Regions from separate parts of the Paenibacillus apis genome, predicted to be linked through region 2. Evidence: riboswitches for the same ligand, from Rfam matches in the RefSeq annotation. Region 2 holds a riboswitch; the other holds the start of a gene.
What was found. A riboswitch is a leader RNA that binds a small molecule or an ion and turns the genes downstream of it on or off. The one in region 2 is predicted to bind cobalamin.
Positions count from the first base shown of each region.

Region 1: another riboswitch for cobalamin. It lies ahead of KI362_RS19030 (anaerobic ribonucleoside triphosphate reductase); the one in region 2 lies ahead of KI362_RS24335 (ABC transporter substrate-binding protein).

Region 1 is NZ_BORS01000014.1:53,585-59,662, forward strand. It holds gene KI362_RS19015 (DUF4177 domain-containing protein) at 1-71, shown strand, start outside; gene KI362_RS19020 (class I SAM-dependent methyltransferase) at 237-1,022, shown strand; gene nrdG (anaerobic ribonucleoside-triphosphate reductase activating protein) at 1,468-1,989, opposite strand; gene KI362_RS19030 (anaerobic ribonucleoside triphosphate reductase) at 1,986-3,962, opposite strand; cobalamin riboswitch at 4,137-4,462, opposite strand; gene KI362_RS19035 (MTH1187 family thiamine-binding protein) at 4,805-5,116, shown strand; gene KI362_RS19040 (hypothetical protein) at 5,130-5,264, shown strand; gene KI362_RS19045 (hypothetical protein) at 5,525-5,866, shown strand.
Region 2 is NZ_BORS01000029.1:4,331-10,408, reverse strand. It holds gene KI362_RS24340 (methyl-accepting chemotaxis protein) at 174-1,562, shown strand; cobalamin riboswitch at 1,656-1,861, shown strand; gene KI362_RS24335 (ABC transporter substrate-binding protein) at 2,048-3,064, shown strand; gene KI362_RS24330 (FecCD family ABC transporter permease) at 3,061-4,104, shown strand; gene KI362_RS24325 (ABC transporter ATP-binding protein) at 4,101-4,925, shown strand; gene cobT (nicotinate-nucleotide--dimethylbenzimidazole phosphoribosyltransferase) at 4,955-6,046, shown strand; gene cobU (bifunctional adenosylcobinamide kinase/adenosylcobinamide-phosphate guanylyltransferase) at 6,043-6,078, shown strand, end outside.

The sequences.
Region 1 (6,078 bases), on a different contig from region 2:
GTCAAGGGACGTCCAGGGAAGTGATTGTTGTCTTTAAAAGACCGAAGGACGGTTCATTGCCGCCAGTTTAGGTATAGTGTGAAGTTTAAAGGAGGGATGATGTGATGCTCTTCGGTAACTGCCCGGTGCAGCCTGCACAAGCTGATAACCACATGTACCGGGCTGAAGGAAGTTAGGTTATCGGACGGCTGCACCTGCTCTTGATCAAGCCATGAATCCAAGAGAGGGGTAATCGTATGAAGAGAAATGAGAATGGACACAACGGGCAAGCTCAGCTTAAGGCCTACTGGGAAGCGGAGGAAGCTCAGGGTTTTCAGGGATGGGACTTCTCCCGTCTGTCGGGCCGGATGTTGGAACAGGAACTTCCTTGGAATTACCGCAAGGCCGTGCTTGAACATATGAAGGATGAGACGACCTTGCTTGATATGGGTACCGGAGGCGGTGAATTTCTTTTGTCGCTCTCGCCTCCAAGAGGGAGCACCTATGCGACGGAAGCGTATCCGCCGAATGTGGAGTTATGCAAGAAGAAGCTCCCGGCCTATGGGATTGAGATCAGAGCAGTAGAAAAGGATGAAGAGCTGCCCTTCGAGAGCGGAATGTTCGATATGGTCATCAATCGTCACGAATCGTTCTGCATCTCGGAGGTACGGCGAATTCTCAAGCCGGGAGGTGTGTTCCTTACTCAGCAGGTGGGCGGACAAAACAACCGGGAGCTGTCCCGGTTTCTGCTGGGAGAGGATGCTTCGCATACGGATCCCGGATTCAACCTTTACAATACAGTGCAGGAGCTTGAACAACATGGCTTTTCGATTCTAAAACAGGAGGAATACTTTCCGGAACTGACCTTTCTGGACATCGGGGCGCTTGTGCAATTTGCCAGGATCATAGAGTGGGAATTCCCGGGCTTCACGGTAGAACGTTGTTATCCGCAGCTGATGAGATTACAGAATCGGCTGCAAAGGGACGGAAAAGTCACGAGCCGGGAGCATCGTTTTATGATTACTGCACGTAAGCCGACGTAAGCCAGAGCTTTGAACATAGCAAAAAAAAGCGGTGGGGCTGTCCCAGTAAGTCTCTAAACACAAAAAGCCGGAAGGAAAAGGTGATATTTTCCATTCGGCTTTTTTTGTGTTTGTAGGAAGTGGCCGCGGCGCGAATGCTTTTTGTACGAATTTCCGTATATAACTGCTCCTTGATGCCATCGACTGGAGGAGTTTGAACGATATTTCATACAAATTACCCTCGACCCCTCGCTTCACGGACGCTTTTATACGATATTTCGTTCAAAATCCTGGATTCAGGCGGTGCGGGAGGGATGTTGTGCGACTTTTCATACAAAACTCCGCCATGGAACCGTCCACCGAAGCGAGGGTGGCTGATATTTCGTACAAAAGTCCGGCAACGCTGGGCATTTAATTTGACGACCTTTCGGGACAGCCCTCCGCTTTTTGCTTTATGTTCTGCAATTTATTGAAAGGAGAGCGCCGGCTCCCACAGCACAACTCTGTCTTCCGCCAGGCTGCTCGGAATATCAATGAGCCGTTGATTGGAGCTGCCGCGATAGAGCAGGGAGGGATCCCGAAGCTCCAGAACAAAGCGGCCATCCACCAGTACCTGGCAGCGTGCCAGCAAGCCGTACTCGGCAGCATTTTTATCTGCAATCAATTCCTCGTAGGTATACCCGCTATAAATCCAGATCGGAATCTCTCCAGCCTGGGCGCGCAGCCGATCGATGAAGCCGCTGACCTCAGCCGCAGAGAAGAACGGATCCCCGCCGAGAATCGTCAGCCCGCTGAGTAACGGATTATTCTTAATGTCATTAATAATTTCCTGTTCTTTAACCTCTGTCAATTCCTCGCCATAATCGAAGTTCCAGGTAGCGACGCTGAAGCAGCCTTTACAGTAGTGTCTACAGCCGCTGATAAAGATGGCTGCCCGCAGTCCTTCGCCTTCGTTGATGCTCTCGGGATAGTAGCCGCAGATATTCATGCTTGGTGCTTAACGCGGTCCCGGACCTCTGCTTGCTTGGCTGCATTGAAGCGAGTCTGGTAATCACCGGTCAGGTAGCCGGTTACCCGGCGAAGACGGCGGATATGAACCTCATTCTCGTGCTTTCCGCAGGAAGGGCAGTTCGCTCCGATAATCCCTTCGAATCCGCAAGCCGAGCAGCGGTCGATCGGATGGTTAATGCTGAAATAGCTGACATTTTGGGACAGCGCATATTGAATGATTTTCAGGAAAGCCTCCGGATTGCTGCGGGCGTTACCGTTCAACTCGATATAAGAGATCGCGCCGGCATTACACAATTCGTGGAACTCGGCTTCCAATGAAATCTTCTTGGCTGCGCTGATAGGGTAATAGACCGGAATATGGAACGAATTTGTATAATATTCACGATCGACGATACCCGGAACCTTGCCATACGTTGCACGGTCGCGCTTCGTAAACTTGCCTGACAATCCTTCCGCCGGCGTGGCGAACAGGGTAATATTCAGATTATGAAGATCGCTCTGACGGTCGCAGTAAGCCCGCATAAAGGCGACGATTTCCAGTGCCTTCTTGTAAACTTCCTCGTCTTCGCCATGATGCTTGCCGTACATCGCCTTCATGCATTCCGCCATGCCGATGAATCCGATGGACAAGCTGCCATGCTTGATCAAATCGCGGACCTGATCGTCGGGTGCAAGCTGTTCTCCGCCTTCCCAGACGCCTTCACGCATCATGAAGTCCGAGGCTTTTGCCTTTTGTGAGGCCTGGATTTGGAAGCGATGAAGCAATCCCTCCAGGGCAATATCCATATAATGCTCTAATTCCTTGTAGAAGCCGCGTTCATCGGCTGTCCGGCGGCGTCCAAGCGCGATACCGTGCTCCAGTCCGAGCTTCACCAGGTTCAGCGTATTGAAGGACAGGTTTCCTTTGCCGGACAGATGGTTACGCCCGAATCGATCGCTCAGCACGCGGGTACGGCATCCCATGGTTGCAAATTCAGTGTCCGGGTTAGCGGGATTATAGTAAGCCAAATTGAGCGGGGCATCCAGATTAGCGAAGTTAGGGTAGAGTCTTTTGGCCGAGCATTCTGCCGCCTTCAGGAACAACTCATAGTTCGGTTCGCCCGGATTCTGGTTAACTCCCTGCTTGCACTTGAAGATCTGGATTGGGAATACCGGCGTCTCGCCGTTGCCCAGTCCGCGCATTGTCGCCGTCAGAAGAGCCTGGATAACCAGCTGTCCTTCCGGTGAAGTGCATGTCCCATAGTTGATGCTTGTAAAAGGGATCTGTCCACCGGCCCGGCTGGACATCGTATTCAGGTTATGGACCAGACTCTCTGCGCCCTGCAGCGCCTCAGCCTCGGTCTCTTTCATGGCATATTTGAATGTTCTAGGATATTGTTCTTTCAGGTCGGCACGGCCCATATGGACTTCGCCAAGCTCGTCCGTAAATTCGCCTTCTTCGAAATATTCCAGTCCCTTACGGAAGTATTTACTGAAGGACTTGGCTACATAAGGAGCCAGATCATGATCCAGCTTATTCGCCGATACACCGCCGTATTGGGCATTTTGCTGAGATTGGAAAATAATCGCTACAAGCGCCATCGCGGTCATGATGGAATTCGGCGGACGAACGCTGCCGTTTCCGGTGTTAAAGCCTTCGCGGAGCAGACGCTCGAACGGAATGAAAATGCAGTTGGTTGTTCCAATCGCATATTGATCCAGGTCGTGGACATAAACGACATTATCGCGGATCGCTTGAACAACGCGCGGCGGCATTACAAAATGGTTCGCATACCATTTCGCATATTCACTCCCAAGCTTACTCATTTTGCCGGAGAAGCTCTCCCCGTTCAAATTCGCATTCTCGCGCAGCACTTCAAGATTGCTGGACGAGACAATCTCTTCTCCGAGCTGAATGACCTCATCCAGCATTTGTTCCAAACCGTGACTGGCGTGATTTAATAGTGCCATCCTCATTTCCCTCCGACCCGATAATATAAAAATAAAAAGGCATCTTTTTGACCCCGTATCGATCAAATGATGCCCATTTCCGCAGCTGAACAGCTTGCCATAACGGCAAAGCAATGATGTGTATGTATTCGCGGTTATCGGACACCTTGTCCTGTTCCTCGCAGGGTCATAACGGTGTCAAACTGCAAAGAGGCAGGTCTCCTGGCTTCCGGCCCGTTCGGCGCCTTCCCGCTAAGCGTTACTCACGCATGCTGCAGTGGCATTGCTGCATATAGCATTGCTGCATATAGCATTGCTGCAGATTAGCCGATGGGGCATCAGGACGATGCAGGTTCACTTGGGAATTCATGATTTTCAGCCTTGATCGCATCAAGACCGATTCAAATCGTGTTGCCAAGCTCTCCGGTTACAGTGGCGGGACCGCAGCGGATTTGCACCGCGTTTCCCTATTAAGCTCCGGTAATAGATATTGCCGGAACACCTCTCTGGATACTATATTTGGTTGATGTTTCTAAGAATAGCCCAAGATGTAGTGTTTGTAAACGGACTAATGGCCCACTTCACTATGAAAATCCATTGAAAAAAATGAGAAAGCAAGAGGGATGCGGCGCCGAGAGTTTATGAAGAAATTGTAGAAATATTGGAAACTGTTTCCATGATTATGAGTGATCCATGATTTTAAAATGGACGTTTATATTCGACGAGATTAGATGAGATTATGATGAGATGAAATGAAACGAGATTGGATCAGGTCAGGTTAAATCAGATTAGATGGTATCTGTCCTTGCGTGATACAATGAAGGGAGAAGAAGCAGAGCTTTCAGAAAAGAGGAGGGATTCAAGTGGCCATTGCCGAAGTGACCGTCATTCCGATCGGTACAGGCTCAACCAGTCTCAGCAGCTATGTGGCTGATCTCCAGAAGGTGCTGGAGCAGCAGCCGGGGATTACCTTTACACTGACCTCAATGAGCACCATTATAGAAGGATCGCTGGACGATATTTTCTCCGCCGTCCGTGCCATTCACGAAGCCCCGTTCCATTCCGGAGCCCAGCGGGTATCGACCTCGCTTAAGATTGACGACCGCCGGGATAAGGCAGGCTCGTCCGCCCAGAAGCTGCGTTCGGTTCAGGAGAAGCTGGGGGAGTTGGGCTAGTGTAGCCCAGCTGGTGGAAAAAAAAGTACATTGGAGCGAAAAAATAAGGAAAGATTTTCACAAAAAAAGAACAGTTGCGAAAATCTGGTATAGTCATTTGGGAATAGAAAAAATCAAAGATGGCTCATACTTGAATTGCCCATTATGAGCATAATGAGAATAAAATGGCTGTATTTATTTTAACCTAATGACACATCAAGACTCAAGCAGGGCGTGGCCTCCGAGGTTTTTGGGGCCGCGTTTTTTAGTACAGTGTTTCAAGCTCCTGTCATACATCGCAGCTCATTGCTCTAGAGGAGGGAATACATAATACGACGTAATCTGCTATAAAGAAAAATATGATTATGTCGAAATAATAATAGAAAAATGGAATCTCGTTTTTATACAACAAGGAAAGGGGGAGAGTGCGTGATTTTTTGGAGAGGCTTAGGCTTTTTAAGTATTTTCATTCCAGCGGCGGTTTTTGCTGTAATCACCATTGTTTTCAATCTATTTGAGTTTGACACTTCTAGGATTGATGCTCAGCTGCCACTGGCCTTCAGCCTAATTGTTGGAGGAGTTATCGTGTGGCATTTAGGGAAGAAGCTTAACGCTGACTCGAACAAAGTGCTGGTTGATCAAGAGACGGGGCAACAATATCGATTGGGAGTTCTGCATAGCTTTTATTTTATTCCTATGCAAAACTGGGGGCTGATTGGATTGATTGGAGGCTTTATATTGACAATTAATTCTATATTTAGACTTTTTTGAATGGAAGGATTTGCGCGAAATATCGTATAAGTCCTGCCTGATTACCTTGAAAAAGCACCTTTTATACGAAATATCGGATAAACTACGGCCAATTCTGCACATAATGTAGAGGCATGTACGAAATATCGTACAAATTCGGCCCGATTTCACCTAGAATGAAGAATTTTATACGATAAACCATACAAAACATAATCGTTTACCGTATGAATTTA
Region 2 (6,078 bases):
TTCCGATTCCAGCCGATTAAAAGCTCAAAAACATAACTTATCATGTTATGTTTTTGAGCTTATTTGTTTATTTTCGCTAAAAACTACTCTTTATTCCGCAGAAAATACTGTCTATAGCCAGGTTTCTATTTTATAATGTTAGATAAATTGACATTATAGAACGGAGTGGAGCTATGTTCCGATTTCAATCAGCAGTCAAGAATAAACACGAGGAGGTTTCTCCGGTTTGGGAGAAGATCGCCCGAGAATCGTTAGTTGCTGCGGATCGTCTGCAGGCGGCGGTTAGTGAAGTGGATGAAAGCATGGAGCAGCTTCAAGAGCTGTCGGAGCTTTCTTCTGCACTGGACTTGGGCTTAAAGGCAGGTAGTGAGCGTTCTTTGGAGCAAATGCAGGAAAGCCTGGCTGTGGTCCAGGAGGTCGCTTCCTCCGCACAGCGAATTCAGGATGCGGCTGAACAGCTGCATCTTCGGAGCGACAAGACACTTCAGGAAGCATCGCGTATTACAAAGTCATTAGCTGAGGCTGATGGTACGATCCGCTCGCTGGCAGAATCGCAGCAGTCCATTTCCGGTCCATTGGGTGATCTTGAGAACAATACACATCAGTTAAATAAGCTGTATGAGGAATTAGAGGGAATTGCAGGCGAGGTATCCTTACTCGCTTTAAATGCGTCCATTGAAGCAGCGAGATTGGGAGAGCAGGGCAGAGGCTTCGATGTGGTGGCAAGCCGGATGCGGCAATTGGCTGAACAGAGTACAGCTGCAATCGGCAATTCGGCTCCGTTGTTTCGCCAGATCTCTAATGAAGTATCCCGGGTGAAGGATACGATCAAGCAGGGGCAATCCTCGGCTATGGACGGGGTGGCGTTGTTGAGATCCATGGGGGACGATATTCGATATATTTCCGAGGAGATTGCCTCTGTGAACGAACACGTTGCGGAGACAGGACGTCTCAGCATGGAGCAGTCGGAAATGACTCGTAATATGAAGGTTATGATGCAAGAAGTACATCAGGTGCTTCAAAGCAATATCATCCATGTTGACGGGGCGCTGCAGCGCATGGATTCTCAGCGAGTACATATCTCCCGGCTGAAGTCGGTAGCCGCAGGGCTTCATCTTGCCCAGGATGAGCTCTTATCTTCTCTGGATACTGTTCGGGGAGTTCTTGATCAGCAGGACACAGGATTGACCTCAGCTTATGTGGAGGAGATCGGACAAGCCTTCGCGGACAAGCTGCATGCTGAAGCGGCCAGCGGTCTGTATGAGGAGATGAGTATTGATGCACATCATACAGCGCTAAAGTCTTTGTTAGCCAGGGAAGCTGGGTTGGAGGCGGCCTGGACCAATCGTGCGGACGGAACCTTTGTTGTCTCCATCCCGGAGGCAGGATTGCTGAATGCTAAGGGCAGGGAATGGTTTCGGCAGGCTATGAAGGGAAGTGCTGTCATATCGGATGTATATGTATCGGCGATTACGAAACAGCGCTGTATTACACTATCGGTACCCATCACAAAGGGCGGGGCAGTCGTCGGTGTTCTGGGAGCGGATTTGTCGCTGGGCTAATCAGCGCAGTATTCAGCGCAGGTATTCACAGTATTGTGTCTTTATAGCTTTTCCCCTATAATCCAATAGAGAAAGAAAGGTCTGAACGAGAATCGAATAATATACCTGTTTGGTCCTGAAGCCGACGTTTCGCGTGTGTCTTCGGGTTAAAAGGGAAGCCGGTGGAAGTCCGGCACGGTCCCGCCACTGTAACCAGGGATGAAGCTGCATGAGGCCACTGCAAGCAAGATTGCTTGACGGGAAGGCGAGCATTCATCGGAACCTGGAAGTCAGGAGACCTGCCAGCAGGAAGCAGACGGTCCTTCGAGGAAAGGATAACGTTCTATCAAAGCAAGCGGATTGCCTGTACATGACTCAGGCTTGCTCCGTGCTCTCTTTGAAGACGTGACCCTCCCAACGCGGACGGGTTTTCTTTTTTTTGTCCCGTTTATTCGTGTTCCGGCACTTCTTGACTACATTACAGATTATGGGGGAGAGAACGAATCATGAAGAAATGGACTCAGATGTGGGCGCTGGTACTGTTGGCTCTCGTGATCGCACTGACAGGCTGTGGTGCCAAGGAGAACAATAGTGCCGCGACAAATAACGCAACAAATGCGGTTCAAAATGCTGCAAACGAGACTTCATCCAATACAGCGGATGAACAACCTGCTGACTCATTAAGCACGGAATATCCGTTAACAGTGACCGATGCCTTCGGAGTGGAATTCACCTTCGAATCTGCGCCAGAGCGCATCGTATCTCTTGCGCCTTCCGAGACCGAAGGGTTGTTCGCGCTGGGTCTGGATGAGCAGGTGGTAGGGGTATCCGATAATGATGATTATCCGGAAGCGGTTCAAGACAAGCCGCGGATGGGCGGGTTTCAAATCAATGTTGAAGCTGTCATCGCAGCCCAGCCTGACTTGGTGCTCGCCGGCAACCTGGTTGGTGAGGACGTGGTAAAGAGTCTTAGTGACCTTGGAATCAAGGTGTATCGTTCCAATCCGAAGACGGTGGAGCAGGTCATGGAGAATATCCGTACCGTCGGACAAATCACAGACCGCGGACAAGCCGCAGAGGAAGTTATTGCGGGGATGGAAGCCGAGTTGAAGAAAGTAACCGATGCGGTGCAATCCGTACCGGATGATCAGAAGAAGCAAGTATATATCGAATTTTCGACGGGCTGGACGGTTGGCAAGGGTGAATTCATGGATGAAATGATTACGCTTGCCGGAGGAGTGAACGTGGCTTCCGACATTACCGGCTGGAGCGAAATCAATGAAGAAAACATTATTCAAAAGAATCCGGATGTCATTCTGTATGCGCAAAGTGTAATAGATGAAAAGAATCGCACACTGGCCGAGATCATCAAGTCAAGAGGCGGGTGGGAGCAAATCACGGCGGTGAAGGAAGACCGTATTGTTGGCTTGGATGACAATCTGTTAAGCCGTCCGGGTCCGCGTGTGACTCAAGGCTTGATTCAGGTTGCCGCAGCGATTTATCCGGACCTGATCCAGCCATGAGATCCAAGCTGACCGGCTACGGTATTCTCGGCTTGGGACTGCTGTGCGTTACGCTGGTCATCTGTGTCGGCTTCGGCTCTGTATCCGTGCCTGCACGGGAGATTACCGCGATTCTTGCTCATCGCATTCCGGTGATCGGCAGCATGGTAGAACCGCAATGGAGTGCCGCATCGGAGACGATTGTGATGCAGGTCCGCTTACCGCGGGTGCTGCTGGGACTGTTGGTCGGGTCTACGCTGGCTGTAGCGGGAGCTGCGTTTCAAGGTGTGCTGCGCAATCCGCTTGCAGACCCGTTCACGCTCGGCGTATCCTCCGGATCGGCTGTCGGAGCTGCGGTGCTCATTTTCTTTGGCTGGCAGTTCTCCTGGATCGGCATATTCACGCTTCCGGTCGTTGCCTTTACTACGGGGGCGCTGACACTGGGCATTGTGCTCTGGCTTGCCCGTGAGCAGGGGAAGATTCCTGCGGAAAGCCTGATCCTGTCCGGCGTAGTGATGCAGTCCTTTTTAGGTGCGATTGTGTCGTTCCTGACCGCGATGTCGAAGAAGACGATAAATGAAATTATGTACTGGACAATGGGAAGCTTGAACCTCCGAGGATGGTCGTATACGGCCATCCTGCTTCCATATTTACTGGCAGGCTTGATCTTCCTGTGGAGCCAGGCCCGCTCCTTGAATCTGCTGGCGCTTGGCGAGAAACAAGCGGCTCATTCCGGGCTTCATGTGGAACGGACCAAGCTGCTGACTCTGCTTGTCGCCACATTAATGACGGCAGCTGCTGTATCGGTGTCCGGGGTCATTGGCTTTGTCGGCCTGGTCATTCCCCATATGATCCGTTTGTTCACCGGCTCTGATTACAGATTGATTATTCCGTTATCCGCTCTTGGCGGGGGGATCTTTATGATGTGGAGCGATCTGGCAGCCAGATCACTGCTTGCGCCTACGGAGATTCCACTGGGTGTGATTACAGCATTTATAGGCGCTCCGTTCTTCGGGTATTTGCTGTACCGAAAGAAAAAAGTCAGAGAGAGTGAGTCATGATGCTCGAGGTAAAGCAGGCGTCCAAAGCGTACGGCAAGCAGCAGGCCTTAAAGGATATTGACTGGAAGGTCAAGCGAGGGGAGTTCTGGGGAGTAATCGGACCGAACGGCAGCGGCAAGAGCACGTTGCTGAATTTGCTGTCCGGTACGGAGAGGGCGGACGCCGGGGAAGTCCTTCTCCATGACAAGCCGATCGAATCCTATCGACGTAAAGAACTCTCAAGGCGTCTTGCCGTATTGCAGCAGGATGGCCTTCCTCCCATTTCGTTTACGGTCAGAGAGGTATTGGAAATGGGGCGTTATCCTTTTCAGAACTGGCGAGGAACGGATATGGATGAGCATGCGGAGCATATTCTGGAAGACATTATGCAACGTCTTGACCTGACCTCGCTTGCCGATCGGCCGCTAAGCAGTTTGAGCGGGGGCCAGCGTCAACGGGCTGCCTTGGGCAAGGTAATGGCTCAGCAGCCTGAGATTATTTTACTGGATGAGCCGACTACTTTTCTGGATATTCGCTATCAGCTGCAATTTATGGAATTGGTCGAGACATGGCGGCAGCAAGAGGACTTGACGGTGATTGCAGTTATGCATGACCTCAATCTGGCCTCTTTATACTGCAATGCCTTGCTTGTGCTGGATCGAGGGCAAGTTGCTGGCTCTGGCTGCCCGAAGCAGTTGATGACGCCTGAGCTGATCCGGAGAATTTTTGCGGTTCATGCGTATAATGTGCCGCATCCCGATCACGGCGAACCACAGCTGCTGTATCGAAAGGGGCCTTCACAGACCTCACCGGATAATTCTGATAGAATAGGAATACGATAATTCGATATCTTGGAAGCGAGGTTGAAACGATGAATCAGACGATCTCAAGCCTGGTGGATAGCATTGCTCCGGTGGACAAGTCTGCGGAAGAGGCGGCTCTGGCCCATCTGAACCAGTTGACGAAGCCCCCCGGCAGTCTCGGCAAATTGGAGGCGTTAGCCGTCAAGCTCGCCGGAGTGAGCGGAAAAGTCATGTCCTCCTATCCCGCACGCGCCGTTGTTGTAATGGCCGGAGATCACGGGGTATGTGAAGAAGGAATCAGTGCTTTTCCGTCCGAGGTTACCGCGCAAATGGTCAGTAATTTCCTGAATGGCGGTGCGGCTGTCAATGTGCTTGCCCGTCAAGCGGATGCTGAGGTGCTCTGTGTTGACATCGGGGTACAGACGGACTTGCAGCACCCTGGGTTGATATCGAAAAAAATCAGGTACGGGACAGCTAATATGGTCAAGGAACCGGCGATGACGCGGGAAGAGGCGGAGGCGGCTATTATGGCTGGCGCTGAGGTTGCCCGGAGTGCCTTCTCCCGCGGTGTAAGACTCTTTGTGACCGGAGAGATGGGGATCGGCAATACAACGGCAAGTGCGGCTGTGATGAGCGGATTGACGGGCATCTCCACCCGGGAGAGCGTTGGCAGGGGGACCGGAATTGATGATGATGGGCTTCGTCTCAAAATCATTACTGTAGATCGGGCCCTCGAATTGCATAAGCCGAATGGTCATGATCCGGTGGATGTTCTGTCCAAGGTAGGCGGCCTGGAAATTGCCGGTCTTACGGGCGTTATCCTCGCAGCTGCGGCACTGCGCTGTCCTGTCATTATTGACGGATTCATCTCGAGTGCGGCTGCACTCGCCGCAGCTAAGCTCGCGCCTGATGCTGTCCAGTATATGATTGCTTCCCATGTATCTCAAGAGCCTGGGCATGTTCATTTGCTGAAGGAGCTTGGTCTGGAGCCTATGCTGCATCTTGATATGCGATTAGGGGAAGGGACTGGCGGTGTGCTGGCTATTCACCTTGTAGATGCTGCCTGCAAAATCATGGCGGAGATGGCGACATTCACAAGCGCCGGCGTCTCTTCAGCTTCTGATGGGACTGCATCTTCGCCTGAGGGGGAAGCGCGATGATCGTATTGGTCACAGGCGGCGCGCGAAGCGGC